Aquitalea magnusonii: one gene and its partner. The protein of the gene in region 1 interacts with the protein of each later gene in a pairwise test. Links are inferred from orthologs where the notes say so. Each region holds a gene or a part of one and is shown on either strand. Other genes may lie near its edges.

The links.
Region 2: the proteins of gyrA (region 1) and gyrB interact in binary tests that used the Escherichia coli proteins (3 or more experiments, as listed by UniProt). The link is inferred for Aquitalea magnusonii from one-to-one orthologs.

Annotation. Positions count from the first base shown.
Region 1 is NZ_AP018823.1:1,904,716-1,913,283, reverse strand. Bases 3,086-6,374 are described here. They hold gyrA (DNA gyrase subunit A), read left to right. Parts: upstream 3,086-3,474; coding sequence 3,475-6,174; downstream 6,175-6,374. Other genes in these bases: DLM_RS09180 (PaaI family thioesterase), read left to right, coding at 6,171-6,374. Also shown: alaC (alanine transaminase), read left to right, coding at 83-1,276; DLM_RS09195 (methyl-accepting chemotaxis protein), read right to left, coding at 1,342-2,970; more of DLM_RS09180, read left to right, coding at 6,375-6,638; DLM_RS09175 (PaaI family thioesterase), read left to right, coding at 6,635-7,075; serC (3-phosphoserine/phosphohydroxythreonine transaminase), read left to right, coding at 7,136-8,221; DLM_RS09165 (MFS transporter), read left to right, coding at 8,351-8,568. UniProt on the Escherichia coli protein: A type II topoisomerase that negatively supercoils closed circular double-stranded (ds) DNA in an ATP-dependent manner to maintain chromosomes in an underwound state.
Region 2 is NZ_AP018823.1:4,383,014-4,386,810, forward strand. What follows is about bases 721-3,797. They hold gyrB (DNA topoisomerase (ATP-hydrolyzing) subunit B), read right to left. Parts: upstream 3,416-3,797; coding sequence 1,025-3,415; downstream 721-1,024. Other genes in these bases: dnaN (DNA polymerase III subunit beta), read right to left, coding at 3,560-3,797. Also shown: DLM_RS20560 (DUF4145 domain-containing protein), read right to left, coding at 1-124; DLM_RS23225 (hypothetical protein), read right to left, coding at 231-596. UniProt on the Escherichia coli protein: DNA gyrase negatively supercoils closed circular double-stranded DNA in an ATP-dependent manner to maintain chromosomes in an underwound state.

The DNA.
Region 1 (8,568 bases):
CAGCAGGCGGGGCTAGGATCGTCTCTGCCCCTCATGGGCAACGTCGCTCGGACGGTTCCGGGCGCTTACGTGAAAGGCTCACATGGCTTCCTCTGCAGGCAAGCGCCGCTTTGCGCGCATCGATCGTCTTCCCCCCTACGTATTCAATATCACCGCCGAACTGAAACTGGCGGCCAGACAGCGCGGCGAGGACATCATCGACCTGAGCATGGGCAACCCCGATGGCGCCACGCCGCCGCATATCGTGGCCAAGCTCAATGAAGTGTCGCAACGCCCGGATACCCACGGCTACTCTGCCTCCAAGGGCATTCCGCGGCTGCGTCGCGCCATTTCCCGCTGGTACAAGGACCGCTACGAGGTGGACATCGACCCCAATAGCGAGGCGATTGTCACCATCGGTTCCAAGGAGGGCCTGGCCCACCTGATGCTGGCCACGCTGGATGGCGGCGATACTGTGCTGGTGCCGGACCCCAGTTATCCCATCCACATTTACGGCGCGGTGATTGCCGGGGCGCAGATCCGTTCGGTGCCGCTGGTGCCCGGCATCGACTTTTTTGCCGAGCTGGAAAAGGCCATCCGTGGCAGCTATCCCAAGCCCAAGATGATGGTGCTGGGCTTTCCGTCGAATCCCACTGCGCAGTGCGTGGAGCTGGATTTCTTCGAAAAAGTGATTGCACTGGCCAAGAAGCACGACATTTTCGTGGTGCATGACCTGGCCTATGCCGACATCGTGTTTGATGGCTGGAAAGCACCGTCCATCATGCAGGTGCCGGGCGCCAAGGATATCGCCGTCGAGTTCTTCACCCTCAGCAAGAGCTACAATATGGCGGGCTGGCGCATCGGTTTCATGGTGGGCAACCCGGACCTGGTGGCTGCGCTGGCACGGATGAAGAGCTATCACGATTACGGCACCTTCACCCCGCTGCAAGTGGCCGCCATTGCCGCGCTGGAAGGCGATCAGCAATGCGTGCGTGACATCGCCGCCAAATACCAGCAGCGCCGCGACGTGCTGGTAAAGGGATTGAACGAGATTGGCTGGGAAGTGGAATGCCCCAAGGCTTCCATGTATATCTGGGCGCGTATTCCGGAACAGTGGCGCGAACTGGGTTCGCTGGAGTTTGCCCGCCTGATGCTGGAAAAGGCCAAGGTATGCGTATCGCCCGGCATCGGTTTTGGTGACCAGGGTGACGAATACGTACGCTTTGCGCTGATCGAGAATGAAGCGCGCATCCGGCAGGCGCTGCGTGGCATCAAGCAGATGTTCAAGGAGCAGTAAAACAGCCGGCGCATCGCGCCGGCATGCAACACGGCCACGCATTGCGTGGCCGTGTTTGCGTCAGCTTATACCTGGAAGCGCGACACCAGTTTTTCCATGTCCACGGCAATGCGCTCAACGGCATCCGCCGACTGCGCGGTATTGTGGGCGGTAGCGCTGGCTTCTTCGGCATGCTGCACGATGGTTTCGATTTTTTGTGCCACCTCGGTGGCCGCAGAGGCTTGCTCGCGCAGCGCGGTATTCAGTTGATCGACAATCCCGGCGACATGTTTGGCGCTGTCGCGCAGGGTGGATACGGTATCGCCGGCTGCATTGGCATTGCTGACACTGGCTGCCACCAGTTCCACCCCTTGATCGACACCGTTGACCACATCCACGGTGGATTGCTGGATGGAGGCCACCATCTTGACGATTTCATTGGTGGACTGCGCGGTGCGCTCCGACAGTTTGCGCACCTCGTCGGCCACCACGGCAAAGCCGCGACCCTGTTCACCAGCGCGGGCCGCCTCGATGGCGGCATTGAGCGCCAGCAGATTGGTCTGGTCGGCAATGTCCTTGATCACCGCCACGATGGAGGAAATCTGCGCTGATTCGGTTTGCAGGCGGGCAATCCGTTCGGCTGCAGTGCCAACCACCAGCGAGATGTCATTGATCTGACCCACCAGTGAGCGCAGCGACTCCAGGCCGTTGGCAGCTTGCTGATCGGACGATGCGCTCAGGCTGGCGGCCTCGGCGGTGCCGTCAGCCACGTGATTGATCGACACTGTCAGTTGTTCGGTATTGGCAGCAATGGCGGAGGCAGCCTGGCTTTGCAGGCTGGCTGACTGCTCCATCTGCTGTACCGAGCGGTTGAGCTGGCGGGATGACTCCAGCAGGACTTCGGCATTGCGGCGCGAGTCCTGCATGGCTTCCCGCAGTGCCGACTGCATATGGCCCATGGCGATAATCAGCTTTCCCACCTCATCCTGGCTTGCCGGTGGCAGGGTGCCGCGCAAGTCACCGTTGGCAATACGCCGCGCGGCGTCCACGGTATTGTCCAGCCGGCCAGCAATGCGCCGGGCCACAATCAGCGATACCGCCAGCGACAGGATTACCCCGGCAATCAGTGCCACGGTACCACCGGCCACGCCAGCCTTCACGCTGCGGTCGGCACGCTCGGCGGCCTTGCGCGCGCCCTCGGCATTCAGCTTGATCAGAGAATCGGTCAGGTCGCGCAGGGCATTGGCTTTTTTCACCCATTCGCCCTTGCGCAAGGCCTGGGCCTCGTCCTCCTTGCCAGCCTTGATCAAGGCAATTGCCTTGCTCACGGTGTCACGATAAGCGGCGGCGGCAACCTGTGCTTGCTGGTAGGCGATTTTTTCCTCATCCAGGCTGATCTGGGATTCATAACGTTTGAAAGCGTCTTGCAATTTACTGTCCAGGTCCGCCATCGAGCTTTCCATCTTGCTGCGCTCGGCCGGGGTGTTGGGCAGCATGTATTCCAGGCTGCGCACCCGGTAGCGCAAGCGCAACTGGCTGATCTCGCCGACCGATTGCACTGATGGCAACCAGTCTTCAGCGATCTGGCGGGTTTCACCGCCAACTGACTTGATCTGCCAGATACAGAACAGGATGGCGGCAATCAGCACGCCGCCGCTGAGCATGAAGTTGACGATAAATTTTTTAGTCAGGCTGATGTTGTCAAGAAATTGCATGGCTGCTGCTCCGCCGATAGTTGTTATGTCTGTCCACTGCACCTAAATCCAGTAAAGAACATTTTTCCGCGATCAGCCATGCAAATATTGCCCTGGAATATAGCCGGGTGCCGGTTTTAGCCACCGACCAGGCCGGGTTTGTGCCAAATAACAGCCGGTGCTGCGCTTTGGCGGGCCGGACAGTCATGGGCTTGCTGCACCGTGCTTATGCCTTGGTAAGGCGGCAGTGCGCAGCCGTCTGGCTTGCTTGCGCCAGCGGGCTACCCGTTTTGCATGAAAACTGCACAGCAAGCAGCGTGGCCGGGCTGTTTGGCAGCGGCGTCAAGCCTGCCTTTGCGGTGCGCCAAGGCGTGCTAAGTATCTGACGCAGCAGGCAGTGCCAGCCGGGATGGGCAGGGCGCGTGCCGCGCATGACGGCCACGCCGCGACTAGGCATGCGCTGACGGGGTGGACGTGGTAGAATCGGAGCTTATTTTTGATTCCTGAAAAGATAGCCATTTACCCATGACAGATCAGCTTTTCGCCAAGGAAACGATCCCAATCAGCCTCGAAGAGGAAATGCGCCGCTCCTACCTCGACTACGCCATGAGCGTGATCGTGGGCCGTGCGCTTCCCGATGTGCGTGATGGCCTCAAACCGGTACATCGTCGCGTGCTGTTTGCCATGCACGAACTTTCCAACGACTGGAACCGTGCATACAAGAAATCCGCGCGTATCGTGGGCGATGTCATTGGTAAATACCACCCGCACGGTGACTCGGCGGTTTACGACACCATCGTGCGCATGGCGCAGGACTTCAGCCTGCGCTACCCGCTGGTGGATGGCCAGGGCAACTTCGGCTCGGTGGATGGCGACAGCGCCGCCGCCATGCGTTACACCGAAATCCGCATGGCGCGCATTGCGCACGAACTGCTGGCGGATATCGACAAGGAAACCGTGGACTTCGGGCCGAACTACGACGGCTCCGAACACGAACCGCTGATCCTGCCGGCCAAGATTCCCAACCTGCTGATCAACGGCTCCTCCGGCATTGCCGTGGGCATGGCCACCAACATCCCGCCGCACAACCTCACCGAAGTGGTGGATGGCTGTCTGGCGCTGCTGGCCAACCCGGAAATGACCATCGACGATCTGATCGACATCATTCCGGCACCGGACTTCCCGACGGCAGGCATCATCTACGGCACCGCCGGGGTGAAAGAGGGCTACCGTACCGGTCGCGGCCGCGTCATCATGCGCGCCCGCACCCACTTTGAAGACATCGGCAAGGGTGATCGTCAGGCCATCATCGTCGACGAGATTCCGTATCAGGTGAACAAGTCGCGCCTGCTGGAGCGCATTGCCGAACTGGTGCGTGACAAGCAGATCGAAGGCATTTCCGACCTGCGCGACGAGTCGGACAAGTCCGGCATGCGCGTGGTGATCGAGCTCAAGCGCGGCGAAATGCCGGAAGTGGTGCTCAACCACCTGTTCAAGCTCACCCAACTGCAAGACAGCTTCGGCATCAATATGGTGGCCCTGGTCGATGGCCAGCCGCGCCTGTTGAACCTGAAGCAGATCATCGACGAATTCCTGCGTCACCGCCGCGAAGTCGTCACCCGCCGCACCATCTACGAACTGCGCAAGGCGCGCGAACGTGGCCACATCCTGGAAGGCCTGGCCGTTGCGCTGTCCAATGTCGACGACATCATTGCGCTGATCAAGGCCTCGGAAACCCCGCCGGCTGCCAAGGTGGCGCTGATGGCGCGTGCCTGGCGCTCGGAGCTGGTGGAAGAGATGCTGTCCCGCGTGGACCAGAGCAAGGCGCGCCCGGACGGGCTGGATGCCGAATTCGGCCTGCACCCGGACGGCTACCGCCTGTCCGACGCGCAAGCCCAGGCCATCCTGGAAATGCGTCTGCAACGCCTGACCGGCCTGGAGCAGGACAAGATTGTCGGCGAATACCGCGACATCATGGCCATCATCCTGGACCTGATCGACATTCTGGAACGTCCGGAACGCATCAACCAGATCATCGGCGACGAACTCTCTGCCATCAAGACCCAGTTCGGCGATGGCCGTCGTTCGGAAATCGAACCGTTTGGCGGCGACATCAATATCGAGGACCTGATCACCCCGCAAGACATGGTGGTGACCATCTCCCATACCGGCTATATCAAGACCCAGCCGATCGACGATTACCGCTCGCAGCGCCGTGGCGGTCGTGGCAAGCAGGCTGCGGCCACCAAGGATGACGATTTCATCGACACCCTGTTTGTGGCCAATACCCACGACTACGTGCTGTGCTTCTCCAGCAAGGGCCGCTGCTACTGGATCAAGGTTTATGATCTGCCGCAGGGCGGTCGCAACAGCCGCGGCAAGCCGATGGTGAATGTGCTGCCGCTGGCCGATGGCGAGAAGATCAACGCACTGCTGCCGATCAAGGCCTTCACCGATGCCGAAGCCGTGTGCGACGAAAACGAAGATGATGAAGCCGCCGCCCTCAAGGCCAAGGGTCCGTTTATCTTCATGTGTACCGCCAACGGCACGGTGAAGAAAACCCCGCTGGAAGCCTTCTCCCGTCCGCGTACCGCCGGCATCATCGCCGTGCGTCTGGACGAAGGTGACAACCTGATCGGCGTCGCCCTGACTTCCGGCAACGACCAGATCATGCTGTTCTCCGACGCCGGCAAGGCCGTGCGCTTCAGCGAAACCGACGTGCGTGCCATGGGCCGTACCGCCGGTGGCGTGCGCGGCATGATGCTGGGTGAAGGCCAGCAGGTGATTTCCCTGCTGGTCACCAATTCGGAAGAGCAGCAAGTGCTGACCGCCAGCGATGGCGGCTATGGCAAGCGCACCCGCACCGGCGAATTTCGTCATACCAGCCGTGGCACCCAGGGCGTGATTGCGATGGACCTGACCGACAAGACCGGCCTCAAACTGGTGGCCGCCAGCCTGGTGGAAGACAGCGACGACGTGATGCTGATCACCACCGGCGGCGTGCTGATTCGCACCAAGGTATCTGAAGTGCGTGAAACCGGCCGTTCGGCACAGGGCGTGCGCCTGATCAACCTGGACGAGGGCGAGAAGCTGATCGGCCTGGAAAAGGTGGCAGAAGGCGAATCCGACGAGGAAGTCGAAGTTGTCGATGGCGATGCAGCCAACGGTGAAGATGTCGCCGCACCGGCAGCCGACGCCGCCAGCGCAGGGGATGCCGAGGCATGACGGCAAGCCCTGCCAATCCGCAGGTGCTGGAGACGATGAGCAAGCTCTTCGTCTCCCTCCCGCACTGTGCCACCCTTGGTTTCCAGTATCTGGGCACCGAGGGTCGCCGCCCGGTGCTCAAGGTGGAGTGGCGGGAAGACCTGGTGGGCAACCCCGCCAGCGGCACCATTCACGGCGGGGTGATCACCTCGCTGGTGGATACCACCAGCGCCGTTTCGGTCACCGCCTGCCTGCCGGATTTTGAAACCATTGCCACGCTGGACCTGCGCATCGACTACCTGACGGCAGCCACACCGGGCAAGGCCATTCACTGCCGTGCGGAGTGTTACCGCCTGGCCAGCCAGATCGCCTTCACCCGCGCCGTGTGCTATCACGATGACCCCGCCGATCCCATCGCCCATGGTGTAGCCACTTTCATGCGTGAATCCAGTCGCGCCTCGATGTTGCAGGAGCCAAAACCATGAGCGATTTCATGGAAAAACTGGCCACACTGCGCGATGCCAAGGACTTCACCGCCCTGATCGACGCCATTCCCTATGCCCGGCTGATGGGCGTGGAAATGCGGGAAGACGAAGCGGGCGAGTTGCTGTTCCAGCTACCGTTTGTCGAGCGCAATGTCGGCAACACCGTTCTGCCGGCACTGCACGGCGGGCTGATTGGCGGGTTTCTGGAAAATGCGGCGCTGCTGCACCTGATCTGGCATCGCGAATCGCTGGCAGCACCCAAGATTGTCGATTTTTCGCTGGACTACCTGCGTTCAGGTCGACCGCAAACCCTGTTTGCCCGCTGCGAGATCACCAAGCAGGGCAAGCGCGTGGCACATGTATTGATAGAGGCCTGGCAAGAAGACCGCCGCAAGCCGGTGGCTGTGGCACGGGCCCATTTCCTGCTGACGCAGTGACACACAGGCATGGCCTGATCTGGTCATGCCGCAAGTTTGAAGCAATGACTGAGGACAGACATGGCCAAGGTGTATAACTTTTCCGCCGGACCGGCAGTTTTGCCCCACGACGTTCTGGCACAAGCCCAAAGTGAAATGCTGGACTGGCACGGCTCCGGCATGTGCGTGATGGAAATGAGCCATCGCGGCAAGGAATTCATGGAAATCATCCATGATGCCGAGCAGGACCTGCGCGAGCTGATGCATGTGCCGGCCGGTTACAAGGTGCTGTTCCTGCAAGGCGGTGCCTCCATGCAGTTTTCCATGGTGCCGCTGAATCTGCTGGGCGACAAACAGTCGGTCGATATCGTCAATACCGGTCACTGGTCCAAGCTGGCCATCAAGGAAGCGCGTCGTTATTGCAATGTCAACGTGGTGGCCAGTAGCGAAGACCGCAACTTTGCCTATGTGCCGGCAGAGGAAACCTGGCAGCGCGACCCCAACGCCGCCTATCTGCACTACACCTCGAACGAAACCATCGGCGGTTTGCAGTTCCCCTTCGTGCCGTCCGAGCAGGGCGTGCCGCTGGTATGTGACATGTCCTCCGACTTCCTGTCGCGCGAAGTGGATGTCAGCAAGTTCGGCCTGATCTATGCTGGCGCGCAAAAGAATATCGGCCCGTCCGGTCTGGTAGTGCTACTGGTGCGTGAAGACCTGCTGGGCCGCGCCCGTGCCGACCTGCCCACCATGCTCAACTATCAGGTCCATGCCGACGCCGACTCCATGTACAACACCCCGGCCACCTATCCCATCTATATCGCCGGCCTGGTGTTCAAGTGGCTGAAGCAGCAGGGCGGGGTAAAGGGCATGGCAAGCCGCAATGCGGAAAAAGCCGGTCTGCTGTATCACACCATCCAGGCCAGCGAAGGCTTCTACACCACCCATATCGATGAACCCTTCCGTTCGCGCATGAATGTGGTGTTCCGCCTGAAGGACGAGGCACTGGAAGAGAGCTTCATGATGGAAGCACGCAAGAACGGGCTGATCCAGCTCAAGGGTCACCGCGTGGTTGGCGGCATGCGTGCCTCCATTTACAACGCCATGCCGATTGAAGGGGTGAAGGCACTGGCCAGCTTCATGCAGGACTTCGCCCGCCAGAACGGCTGAGGCTGAGCAATGCAGGCAGATTGTTCTGCCAACACGACACTGTGTGCAAAAACCCGTGGCCAACACGGGTTTTTTCTTGTGCGCAGCGGTTTTATGATGGATGACCATAACAATATCGGAAATCATGCCATGGACCGCTCCATTCAACGCTTGCTGCTTGCGGGCGGCCTCATCGTGTCACTGGCCATGGGCATTCGCCATGGCTTCGGCTTTTTCATGCCGCCCATGACCAGCGCCTTTGGCTGGACCCGCGAAAGCTTCGCCTTTGCGCTGGGCATGCAGAACCTGATCTGGGGCCTGGCGCAGCCCTTTGCCGGAGCCCTGGCCGACCGGCATGGTCCGGGCAA
Region 2 (3,797 bases), 2.5 Mb from region 1 along the record:
GGGTAGAGTAGCTTCCATGGGCGGAGTGAAAATAAAATTCACGCCAATGCTGTGATGAAAAAACTCCACAATGAATGCAATGGAATTCTCTTTTTTTATGCTCGGGCGGGTAGTATTTTTGCATATTGTATTTTGATGTTTATAGCCTTAACTTATTGCCACCGAAGTATTGGCAGAGGGCTCCTAACCATCTAGGGAAAATGGATATTAGTTTGAAGGGTCTCTCGTAATTAACTGAAAATGTATTCCTTTGGAACAATACAATACCCCTTGATAATGGGCTGAATGTCTTCACGATATACATGAATATCAGACGGATTTATCTTAATGTTATCCAATGATGCAAACTCAACAACAAAGACTGCATAATCTTCAGCAACACTTCTCCCGCGATGGGCTAAGCAGCTTGAACTTCTATTGGCATATGAAATAGACTGAAGAGTTGGCCCAAACTTAAATCCGTTATTTATTATTGATTCAATATTTTTTTTGGGAGTGGCATGAAAAAATACGAGTGGATTTCTTTCCAGTTCATCATCAAAAAGGCAGTAGCCATTCCTTTCAGTCGGATTGGAAAATTCATAAACTTTCATCATTAATAGTCTTTTCTCACTTAATTATTGATGCCAATGAACAAATAAAACAGAACTTTACTGTGACACACAGTATTGCAACTCAAACGCATGCTTTCAAGAACTTTGTCCTAGCGGGGTCTGTATAGTTGCCCACTGGTCTGTCCCGCTGTCCACGAAGAGCGGGACAGACCACACAATCTACCGCATGCCGGAATTGAACCTACACCTTCCTTATCTGCTATCCATGACTGCGCGCACCTCAAAGCGGTCGGCATGCCACACCAAAATCTAATGGCTGCAATGGGTCGTAAGTTGCCTGAACCCATACTAAGGCACCGTTACAAGACGGCATTGACTCATTAGCAGTAACAATCCAAAAAAAGAGGCCCATAAATTTCTCAATTTATGGGCCTCTTTTTCTCAGCTTATGAGTCTATCTACACTACCCCTTACACATCAATATTCCGCGCAATCAGGGCATTGCCTTCGATAAAGGCGCGGCGGGGTTCCACTTCGTCGCCCATCAGGGTGGTGAACACGTCGTCCGCGCCCATCACGTCTTCAATGCGTACCTTCAACAGGCGGCGCACGTTGGGGTCCATGGTGGTTTCCCACAGTTGTTCCGGGTTCATCTCGCCCAGGCCTTTGTAGCGCTGGATGTTCATGCCCTTTTTCACTTCGGCCAGCAGCCAGTCCAGTGCCTGGCCAAATTCGCTGATCGGTTTCACCGTTTCGCCGCGGCGTACGCTGGCACCTTCGCGCAGCAGGCCGCTGAGCAGGTCGCCGGTTTTGGCCAGTTCGGCGTAGTCGCCGGTTTCCAGGAAGTCCTGGTCCAGCACCGTTACCAGCACGTTGCCGTGTAGTTTGCGGGTGATTTTGATCAGGTGGCCGTCGTTTTTTTCGTCGTGCAGCAGTTCCAGCACGATGGCGTCAGCCGGCACCAGGGCGGTGAGGCGGGCCAGGCTGTCCTGGGCGGCGTGCTCGGTTTCCAGCGACAGGCGGCCGGATTTGAGCATGGCTTCCAGTACCAGCGGGTCGATGACGCGGCTTTCGCGTTCGATGACGGCGCGGGCCACCAGGAACTGGCGGGCTACTTCGGCCAGGGTGTCGCCGGCCAGGGCCGGGGCGTCGGTGGCGGGGATGAGTTCGGCTTTTTCCAGTGCCAGTTGCAGCAGGTACTGGTTCAGCTCGTAGTCGTCCTTCAGGTAGCGCTCTTGCTTGCCGTGCTTGGCCTTGTACAGCGGCGGCTGGGCAATGTAGATGTGGCCGCGTTCCACCAGTTCGTGCATCTGGCGGTAGAAGAAGGTGAGCAGCAGGGTGCGGATGTGGGCGCCGTCCACGTCGGCATCGGTCATGATGATGATGCGGTGGTAGCGCAGTTTGTCCGGGTTGTATTCGTCCTTGCCAATGCCGCAGCCCATGGCGGTAATCAGGGTGGCCACTTCCTGGCTTTGCAGCATTTTGTCGAAGCGGGCGCGTTCTACGTTAAGAATCTTGCCCTTCAAGGGCAGGATGGCCTGGAATTTGCGGTCGCGGCCTTGTTTGGCGGAGCCGCCGGCAGAGTCACCCTCCACCAGGTACAGTTCGCACAGCTTGGGGTCTTTTTCCTGGCAGTCGGCCAGTTTGCCGGGCAGGCCCAGGCCGTCCATCACGCCTTTGCGGCGGGTGATTTCGCGGGCTTTGCGCGCGGCTTCGCGGGCGCGGGCGGCGTCCACAATCTTGCCGCAGATGGTTTTGGCGTCGTTGGGGTTTTCCAGCAGGTAGGTTTTCAGCGCTTCGCTGATCACTTCGTTGACTACCGGGCCGATTTCGCCGGATACCAGTTTGTCCTTGGTCTGGCTGGAGAACTTGGGGTCGGGCAGCTTGACGGACAGCACGCAGGTAAGGCCTTCGCGCATGTCGTCGCCGGTGGTGTCCACCTTGGCCTTTTTGGCCACTTCGTGTTCTTCGATGTACTGGTTGAGCGTGCGGGTCATCACCTGGCGCAGGGCGGTCATGTGGGTGCCGCCGTCACGTTGCGGGATGTTGTTGGTGAAGCACTGGACGCTTTCCTGGTAGGAGTCGTTCCATTGCATGGCCACTTCCACGCTCATGCCGTCTTTTTCGCCCATGCCGTGGAACACTTTGGGGTGCAGCACGGTTTTGTTGCGGTTCATGTATTCCACAAAGCCGGCCACGCCGCCGGAGAAGGCGAAGTTTTCTTCCTTGCCGGTGCGCTTGTCCAGCAGGTTGATGCCTACGCCTTGGTTGAGGAAGGACAGTTCGCGGATGCGCTTGGCCAGGATGTCGAAGTGGTATTCCACCACGCCAAAGGTTTCTTCGCTGGCGCGGAAGGTGACTTCGGTGCCGCGGTGGTTGCTGTGGCCGGTAACGGTAAGCGGGGCCACGGCGTCGCCGCGGCGGAATTCCATTTCGTGTACCTTGCCGTCACGCCAGATCTTCAGCTTCAGCCAGTCGGACAGTGCATTTACTACGGATACACCTACGCCGTGCAGGCCGCCGGAAATCTTGTAGCTGTTGCTGTCGAATTTGCCGCCGGCGTGCAGGATGGTCATGATCACTTCGGCCGCCGAGCGTCCTTCTTCCGGGTGGATGTCGGTGGGGATGCCCCGGCCGTTGTCCGATACGGTGATGGAGTTGTCGGGGTTGATGATGACCTTGATGGTGTCGGCATGGCCGGCCAGGGCTTCGTCAATGGCGTTGTCCAGCACTTCAAACACCATGTGGTGCAGACCGGTGCCGTCCGAGGTATCGCCAATGTACATGCCGGGGCGTTTGCGTACCGCATCCAGACCCTTGAGGACTTTAATGCTATCCGCGCCGTATTCCTGTTCGCTCATGCTTATTCCTGAACAGCGGGAGTAGTGAGTCGGGAGTGGGGAGTAAGCCACTGCGTCATCACGCTGCCTGCTGTAATAAAGTCAAATTCAAGACCTGCCGAGGGAGTGGTCAAGCCCGACTCCCTATTTCCAACTCACTACTCCCTAGATGCGCATCGGCATCACGATGTACTTGAAGTTGCTGTAGTCGGGAATGGTCACCAGCGTACTGCGGTTGGCATCGCCAAACGCCATCTGCAGGGTATCGGCTGGCAGGTTGGTCAGCACGTCCAGCAGATAGTTGATGTTGAAGCCGATTTCCAGTTCACCACCCTGATAGGCAATTTCCAGTTCTTCTTCCGCTTCTTCCTGTTCGCTGTTGGTACACAGGATGGACATTTTG